One region of the Thalassospira sp. MCCC 1A02898 genome, then DNA from elsewhere that is predicted to be linked to it. Evidence: predicted binding sites of a transcription regulator. Region 1 holds the regulator's gene; the other holds the start of a gene.
The links. Region 1 encodes PhoB, which activates phosphate uptake and scavenging genes when phosphate is short. Its sites were predicted from a motif close to TNTCATAAAACTGTCA; they were not measured.
Positions count from the first base shown of each region.

Region 2: AUQ41_RS12030 (bifunctional 2',3'-cyclic-nucleotide 2'-phosphodiesterase/3'-nucleotidase) is a predicted target of PhoB. The motif match lies at 1,603-1,618, and genes of this name have one in related genera.

Region 1 covers NZ_LPXK01000011.1:48,740-53,314, forward strand. Annotated here, with positions in the region: gene pstA (phosphate ABC transporter permease PstA) at 1-759, shown strand, start outside; gene pstB (phosphate ABC transporter ATP-binding protein PstB) at 761-1,564, shown strand; gene phoU (phosphate signaling complex protein PhoU) at 1,587-2,309, shown strand; gene phoB (phosphate regulon transcriptional regulator PhoB) at 2,327-3,025, shown strand; gene AUQ41_RS11245 (cation:proton antiporter) at 3,106-4,575, opposite strand, start outside.
Region 2 covers NZ_LPXK01000011.1:223,488-228,062, forward strand. Annotated here, with positions in the region: gene AUQ41_RS12020 (helix-turn-helix domain-containing protein) at 1-82, opposite strand, end outside; gene AUQ41_RS12025 (MFS transporter) at 238-1,518, shown strand; gene AUQ41_RS12030 (bifunctional 2',3'-cyclic-nucleotide 2'-phosphodiesterase/3'-nucleotidase) at 1,672-3,633, shown strand; gene AUQ41_RS12035 (GcrA family cell cycle regulator) at 3,735-4,175, opposite strand; gene AUQ41_RS12040 (NnrU family protein) at 4,375-4,575, shown strand, end outside.

The DNA.
Region 1 (4,575 bases):
GAACTGGTTGCTGACGGTGCGGTGGAAAAACAGTTCCACACCCGCTTCTTTACCAGTGGCGATTCCCGCGAACCGGAACTTGCCGGTATCTGGGGCGCGGCTGTTGGCTCGTTCTATACCCTGCTTGTGACTTTGGCATTGTCCTTCCCGATTGGTGTTCTGGCGGCGATCTATCTCGAAGAATTCGCCCCGAAAAACCGCTTCACCCAGATTGTTGAAGTCAACATCAACAACCTGGCCGCAGTCCCGTCCATCGTGTTTGGTCTGCTGGGGCTTGAGGTCTATCTCAATGTCATGCACTTGCCGCGCTCGGCCCCGGTTGTCGGTGGTTTGACGCTGGCGCTGATGACTTTGCCGACGATCATCATCGCATCGCGTGCGGCGATCAAGGCGGTGCCGCCATCGATCCGTCAGGCCGCCCTTGGCCTTGGTGCATCCCCGGTTCAGACCGTCACCCACCATGTCTTGCCGCTTGCCATGCCGGGCATTCTGACCGGCACGATCATTGGTATGGCACAGGCGCTTGGTGAAACTGCACCGCTTCTGATGATCGGGATGGTTGCCTTTATTGTTGATATCCCGGGCGGGGCTCTTGACCCGGCAACGGTTCTGCCGGTCCAGATCTATCTGTGGGCAGACAGCCCGGAACGTGCCTTTGTCGAGAAAACCTCGGCAGCGATTATGGTGTTGCTGGCCTTCCTTGTCCTGATGAATGGACTGGCTGTGTATCTGCGCAAAAAATTTGAACGGAAGTGGTAAAATGGCTGCTGTATCCCAGAGCGCAATGACGGCGGAGCCGTCGGTCGAAAAACCGAAAATGACCGCGCGCAAGCTCGATCTTTTCTATAGCGACAATCAGGCCCTCTATGAGGTCAACCTTGATATCCCCGAACAGCAGGTAACCGCACTGATTGGCCCGTCGGGCTGTGGTAAATCCACCTTCCTGCGCTGCCTGAACCGGATGAATGACACCATTGACGGTGTGACGATCAAAGGTGACGTTACCCTGGATGGTCGCGACATCTATGACAAGCGGATCGACGTGGTTCAGCTGCGCGCGCGCATCGGCATGGTGTTCCAGAAACCGAACCCGTTCCCGAAAACCATCTATGACAACGTGGCCTATGGCCCGCGTATTCATGGTCTGGTCAATTCGCGCGATGAACTTGATGAAATCGTCATGACCTCGCTCGAACGTGCCGGTCTTCTGAAAGAAGTCAAAGATCGTCTGCAATCGCCGGCAACCGGTCTTTCCGGTGGTCAGCAGCAGCGCCTTTGCATTGCACGCGCGGTTGCCGTCAGCCCGGAAGTCATCCTGATGGATGAGCCGTGCTCGGCCCTTGATCCGATTGCGACCGCCAAGGTCGAGGAACTGATAGACGAGTTGCGTTCGAACTACACGATCGTGATCGTGACCCACTCCATGCAGCAGGCCGCCCGTGTGTCGCAGCGCACCGCGTTCTTCCACCTTGGAAAGCTGGTTGAAGTCGGTGAAACCGATCAGATCTTTACCAACCCGAAGGACGAACGCACCAAGGGTTACATTACCGGCCGCTTCGGTTAAGCGACGCCAGGAGTACGCATAAATGGCTGATGAACATACCCATATCGTAAGTTCGTTCGACGAGGAACTGACCCGTCTGAACAACATCATTTCGCAAATGGGCGGGCTTGCCGAAAGCCAGCTTATTTCCTCGATCAGATCCATCGTCAAACGCGATTCCGAACTGGCCGAGAAAGTCATCCTGTCCGATCAGCGCATTGACGTGCTCGAACAGGAAGTCCAGGACTTTGCCGTCCGTCTTCTGGCCCTGCGTCAGCCGATGGCAGATGACCTGCGTCAGGTGGTGACGGCCCTTAAGCTATCAAACGATCTTGAACGCATTGGTGATCTTGCCAAAAACATCGCCAAACGCGCGCAGGTGCTGAACCAGATCCCGCCGATCCGCCCGGTTCAGGCGATCCCGAACATGGCCAAGCTGGCCCAGGAAATCATCAAGGATGTCCTGGATGCCTATATCGAAAGCGACGCCGAAAAGGCCCATCGGGTCTGGGAACGCGATCAGGAAGTCGACGATATGTACAATTCGCTGTTCCGCGAATTGCTGACCTACATGATGGAAGATCCGCGCAACATTACCGCATCGACCCATCTGTTGTTCATTGCCAAGAACATCGAACGTATCGGTGATCACGCAACCAATATCGCCGAAACGATCTATTACCGGATCAAGGGCGAAGACCTGCCGGGGATTGACCGGCCAAAAAACGACGCAGCGAACTTCGCTGTTGTCGAACCGAATGACTGACACGGGAGCATAGGAAGATGGACCCAACGGTTCTTATCGTCGAGGACGAGGCAGCAATCGTAACCATGTTGCGCTACAACCTCGAACGCGAGGGGATGCAGGTTGTCGAAGCCGGTGACGGTGACGAAGCGTTGAAAATTCTGGCTGAAACCCATGTCGATCTGGTTTTGCTCGACTGGATGCTGCCGGTGATGTCGGGGATCGAGGTCTGCCGTCAGATCCGCCGCAAGCCTGAAAGCCGCGATTTGCCGGTGATCATGGTGACTGCGCGCGGCGAAGAGGGCGACCGGATCCGCGGTCTTGATACCGGGGCTGATGACTATGTCACCAAGCCGTTTGCCATTGGCGAGCTTCTGGCCCGTATCCGCGCACTTTTGCGCCGGTCCGGTCCGGCGCAACCACAAGGGCAGTTGATCTATTCCGACATCGAAATGGATCTCGCCGCCCACCGGGTCAGCCGCAATGGAAAATCGATCCATCTTGGCCCGACCGAGTTCCGTCTGCTGCGCTATTTCCTCGAACATCCGGGGCGGGTTTTCTCGCGCGAACAGCTGCTTAACGCGGTTTGGGGCCCGAACATCTATGTCGAAACCCGGACAGTTGACGTTCATATCCGTCGCCTGCGCAAGGCGCTCAATGACGTCAAGGGGACGCGCGATATCATCCGCACCGTCCGTGCCGCGGGCTACGCGCTGGACTCTGAAACCGCTGCCTAAGCCGGTTTAGAGCCTGATCCGATTAAAAAACCCCCGCAGCGATTTGCCGCGGGGGTTTTTGTTTTCACCGCGTAACGGCTTTACGATTTTTCTTTCGCCGGTTTGTCCGAACTCTCCGACCCTGACGGCTTGCGCTGCGGGCGCGGCGCCAGTTCGTTCATCAAAAGCATGTCCGCACGGCGGAATTTGGCGATTTCGGCATCAATATCTTCCTGCGGCACGTCGCACGCCGCCAAAACGTGATCAGATAACCGCAACCCGGTTTCCAGAACCTCCGGGATGGCCGCATCCGCCCCGTGGCGCGACAGCGGCCCGATATGGGTGATGTCTTGCGCGCGGGCAAAGATCTTCAGATGCGGGTAATGCTGGCGCAAAAGGGCGACCGTCTTCTCGGTCGCATGCGGGTTCCCCATGGCAACAACCGCAATTTTTGCCTCATCGGTGTGTGCGGCCCGGAAAGTTTCCGGTCTGGACCCGTCGGCAAAGTAAACCGGAAGGCCTTCTGCCCGACCGCGCGAAACCTGCTGTGCGTCACTATCCAGCACAATGAACGGAATGTTGCGCGTCTTGAGCAACCGGGCCAGAACCCGGCCAACGCGGCCGCTTCCGATCACCAGAACATGCTGGTGAATGCCCTCGGACTCCTCTGCAATCTTGCCAAGCTGGTCTTCTTCCTTGGGATGAAGCTTTTCCTCGATCTTGTGACCCAGGCTGATCAGGGTCGGGGTCAGCGCCATCGAAATCGCCACCACCGGGATCAGCATGGCGGCCATTTCAAGCGGCACCGCGCCATTTTGCGCGGCCAGGGCAAACATCACAAAGGCAAATTCGCCGCCGGCGGCCAAACTCATCGCCACCCGTATGGCAAGGCCGGTTTCAAACCGGATCGCACGCGCCAGAACGAACAAAACCGCCGTCTTGATCACCAGCAACAGCACCAGCCACATCAGAATGGTGCCAAATTCGTTATAAACAACGTCGGCATCAACCGACATGCCCACCGACATAAAGAACAGCGACAGGAACACGCCGCGGAACGGCGAAATGTCGGCTTCGATCTGATGGCGGAACTCGGTTTCGGCCAGCATCACCCCGGCGATAAACGCGCCCAGCGCCATCGAAAGCCCGGAAACCTCGGTCAAGGTGCTGGCGGCCAGCACAACAAACAGCGTGCCGATGGCAAACAGTTCCGGGTTCTTAAGCGACGCGATATAGCGAAACAGGCGCGGCAACACATACCGCCCGACGAGTAACAACAACGCAACCGACCCGAAACCAAGCAGGATGCTCATCCACGGGCTGGTTTCCGTGCCAGCATCACCTGCTGCCTGCACCATGATCAGGAACGGACCAACCGCCACGTCCTGCAATAACAAAATGGCAAGGGCCGCACGGCCAAACCGGGTATTGAGCTGCTTGTCATCGGAAAGCTGTTTGAGGATGATCGCAGTCGATGAAAGCGCAAGCGCCCCTGCAATCACCAAAGCCGTCGGCAGCGGGAATTCCATGACAACCAGAAGCCCCAGAAGGGCTGCCATCGATACCAGAAT
Region 2 (4,575 bases), 170 kb from region 1:
CCGCGCGTGGCAGTTCGCGCGGGCGGGGGATCTTGTTGTGATGTTCCGGACGTCCGTCAAAGGTGTTGAGGATATGAACCATGATACGGTGACATTCAAAACTGTCTTGATTGCGATATATGATGGCAGATTACCGCAAGACAGACGGATCGGACAGGTTTAACTTGGTCGCATTCCAAAACGCACAAGATGTGACAGGGGCGTCGCCACCACAACGATCCTGTCCTCGGAGGTACAATGTCCAAGGAAATCATACCCGAAGCCAGCAATCACGCGGCCCCACTTGGTGATGCGCCCGACGCCCCCAATAATGCCAGCACAGCGCCGGTGCACAAGGGTTGGCGCAATCCGGAAGTTCTGCTGATCGTTATGGCGGCTGCCATGCCGCTGTCCTTTTCGACCTGGATGGCGCTGCTAAACAACTTTTCGGTCGAAATGGCCGACTTCACCGGCCGCGAGATCGGCATCTTGCAGTCCTTGCGTGAAATCCCCGGTTTCCTTGCCTTTACCGCGATTTTTGTGCTGCTGGTTCTGCGTGAACAGACCTTTGCGGTTTTGTCACTGCTGGTGCTTGGAATTGGTGTTGCCATATCGGGCTATTTTCCGACCGTGATCGGGCTTTATTGCACGACGGTTTTGATGTCGATCGGCTTCCATTATTTCGAAACCATGCAGCAGGCCCTGTCATTGCAATGGGTGCGCAAGGATCGCACCGCCATGGTCATGGGGCGGCAGCTGTCGGCAAAATCAATTTCGTCGCTGATCATGTTTGGCATGGTCTGGGTGATGCTCGAAGTTTTCGCGGTCGAGTATCGCTACGTCTATCTGTTCGGCGGTGCATTGACGGTCCTGGCCGCCTTGTTTGTCTGGGGTGCGTTTCCGAAATTTGCCGATGCTCATCCGCAGAACAAGAAGCTGATCCTGCGCAAACGCTACTGGCTTTACTATGCGCTGACTTTCATGAGTGGCGCACGCCGTCAGATCTTTACCGTGTTTGCCGGCTTCCTGATGGTCGAGAAGTTCGGCTATGACGCAGCAACCATCACCTTGCTGTATCTGCTTAACCACGTGATCAACATGTTCCTGGCCCCCAAGATCGGCAAGATGATCGGCAAGTGGGGCGAACGCCGTGCGCTGGTCTTTGAATATGTGGGACTGTTCATTGTTTTCGTCTCCTACGCCTTTGTCGAAAACCACATTCTGGCCGGTGGTCTTTATGTGATTGACCATCTGTTCTTTGCGCTGGCGATTGCCATCAAGACCTATTTCCAGAAGATCGCCGACCCGGCTGACATCTCCTCAACCGCCGGGGTCAGCTTTACCATCAACCATATCGCGGCTGTTTTCATCCCGGCGGCCTTTGGGTTGCTTTGGCTGATATCACCGGGCGCAGTGTTCCTTGCCGGGGCCGCCATGGCCTTTGTCTCGCTGGTGTTGGCCCTGAACGTCCCACACGATCCAGAGCCCGGAAACGAGGTTATTCGCGGATACAAGTCAACCGTGATGCAGCCAGCCTGATCGCCAAATATGTCTCAGACCAGAAACGCCTGCCGATCGTGGCAGGCGTTTCTATTTGTGTTTGCCCTGCCTTTTTCGCAAAATCTTCAAAACACCGACATTTAAACGGGATTAGATTGTCGCGGTTTAACGCATAAGCAGGGACACGGCTCGATGGTATTCATTCACAAAAAAGCTGCCCGGATTGCCGGGATTTCGATGGCACTTGCACTGGTAAGCAGCACGGCATTGGCCGACAGCACGGTGTCATTGCGCATTCTCGAAACCACCGACATCCATACGCATCTGGTTAATTACGACTATTACCGTGATGGCGAATCAGACACGGTTGGTCTGGCAAAGGTCGCGACCCTGCTTAAGACTGCGCGTGGCGAGGCAGAGAACGTTGTCTTTATCGATAATGGTGATCTGATCCAGGGCAACCCGCTTGGCGACTACATGGCCAAGGAACGCGGTCTTAAGGATGGTGACGTCCATCCGGTCTATAAGGCGATGAACCTGCTTGGCTATGACGCGGCCAATATCGGTAACCATGAATTTAACTATGGTCTCGATTTCCTGGGTAAATCGTTGGCCGGTGCCAACTTCCCCTATGTCAGTGCCAACGTCTTTGTTGATGATGGCGATGACAATCCCGATAACGACAAGCCGTATTTCGAACCCTATGTGCTGCTGGATCGGGAATTTACCGATAATGACGGCAAGGTGCACAAGGCCAAGGTCGGTGTGATCGGGTTTGTGCCGCCCCAGATCATGCAGTGGGACAAGGCCAATCTGGAAGGCAATGTGATCGCAAAAGACATTGTCGAAATGGCAAAAAAATATGTCCCGGAAATGCGTGAAAAGGGTGCGGATATCGTCATTGCCGTTCCGCATTCGGGGCTTTCGACCATGGCGCGTAATGGCATGGAAGAAAATGCCACCTATTACCTTTCCGAAGTCGATGGCATCGATGCGATCCTGTTTGGTCATGCCCACACAGTATTCCCGTCTGAGACCTTTTCCGATCTTGAAGGTGTCGATATTGCCAAAGGCACAATCAACGGCGTTGCGGCGGTGATGCCGGGCTTCTGGGGCAGCCATCTTGGCGTGATTGACCTGACCTTGAATGTCACCGATGACGGCAAATGGAGTGTCACCGACAGTCTGTCTGATGCACGTCCGATCTATCAGCGCGAAGGCCGGACCGTGACGCCGCTGGTTGAAGCCGATCCGGAAATCATCGCCGCGGTCAAGGAAGAGCACGAAGCCACCATTGCCTATATGCGCGAAGGTGTCGGCACGACATCGGCACCGATCAACAGCTTCTTTGCGCTTGTGGCTGATGATCCTTCGATCCAGATCGTGACTAACGCCCAGAAATGGTATCTCGAAAAGATCCTGAACGGATCGGAATATGATGGCATTCCAATCCTGTCGGCCGGGGCGCCATTCAAGGCCGGTGGTCGCGGTGGTCCGGACTATTTCACCGACATCCCCGAAGGCAAGATTGCGCTTAAAAACGTCGCGGACCTTTATATCTATCCAAATACCGTGCGCGCAGTGTTGCTTGATGGTGATCAGGTGCGTGAATGGCTTGAAATGTCAGCAGGCCAGTTCAATCAGATTGATCCGAACAGCAGCGAAGAACAGGCTCTGATCAACCCGGATTTCCCGACCTATAATTACGATGTGATTGATGGCGTGACCTACCAGATCGATGTCACCAAACCGGCCCGCTATAACAAGGCGGGCGAAGTGATCAATCCCGACAGTCACCGCATCGTCAATCTGAGCTTCGAAGGCAAACCGGTAACAGCCGATCAGAAGTTTGTCGTTGCGACCAACAACTATCGCGCCGGCGGTGGTGGCAATTTCCCGGGCCTAGATGGATCGACGATCATTGTCGAGGCACCCGATGAAAACCGCACGGTGCTTGCCAACTATATCCTGACCGAAAAGGAAATTGATCCGAAGGCGGATGGCAACTGGACCTTTGCCCCAATCGGTGAGGCGTCCGACGTAACGTTTGTTACCAGCCCCAAGGCATCCTCGGCTGTCAACGCACCCGACAATATCAGCTTCGTTGGCGAGGATCAGGAAGGCTTTGCCAAATACGTGCTGCAAACAAGGTAACCAACAGAACCTTGATATCGCCCAACGAAAAAGCCGCCCTGATCAGGGCGGCTTTTTTGTATCTCGGTGTCGCTGCCGGCGATTGCCAGGCGCAGAGCAGATTACTTCCGGTTTGCAGCCTGCGGGCCTTTGCCGCCGGGGCCACCCTGCTGTGCAGGGGGATTGTCTTCGCGCGGGTTCTTGCCGTTGAGGTAGGCCTGTGCGCAATGTTCGTCGCAATAAGGCTTGCTCGGCACGATTTTCTTGCCGCAGAAATGGAAGTCGTCATCGCCCGGATCGCCAAACGGCCAACGGCACATGCCCGGACCAAGATCAAAGATCGAAATGCCTTTGGTCTGCTGTTTGGGGGCCGGTGCTTTTTTCTGTTCTGCTTCCTCGGCGCGGCGCTGGATCGGGGACGGGCGCTTGGGCAGTCCAAGGCGGTGTGCCTTGCCAACGACGGCATTCTTGCCAACGCCCAGTTCTTCACCGATGCGTGCCGTGGTCCAACCCTGATTCCAGAGCGAGGTCAGCAATTCAATCTTTTCCGGCGTCCAGCTCATTTCGAGTATATTCCGTATTTCTTGGTCTGCCGGTCAGAATATCCGGCGGCAGGTGCTTGTTGTTCGATGTCAAACAGGGATACAGAGGTATCCGCTAATATCGTGTAACGCAAGGGTCTTGGAGATTCGCACCCCGGCCCGTCTGCGCGAACAGGGCAATTTGCATGTTGAAGCCACAATGTAAAGAGGGGATCGCGTTTTGGCAGGGTTTTTCATTGCAGTGACCGTTTTCCTTGCAGGCCATATTATTCCGGGCTTGCTGCGCGAAAGGCTTGTAAGACGTATCGGCTACCGCCCCTATATTATTGCATTCTCGATCCTGTCAGTTCTGCTGTTTGGCTGGGTCATTCACGAGGTTTTGGTCGCGGAGTCGTTTTTGCTTTGGGACTATCAAACCTGG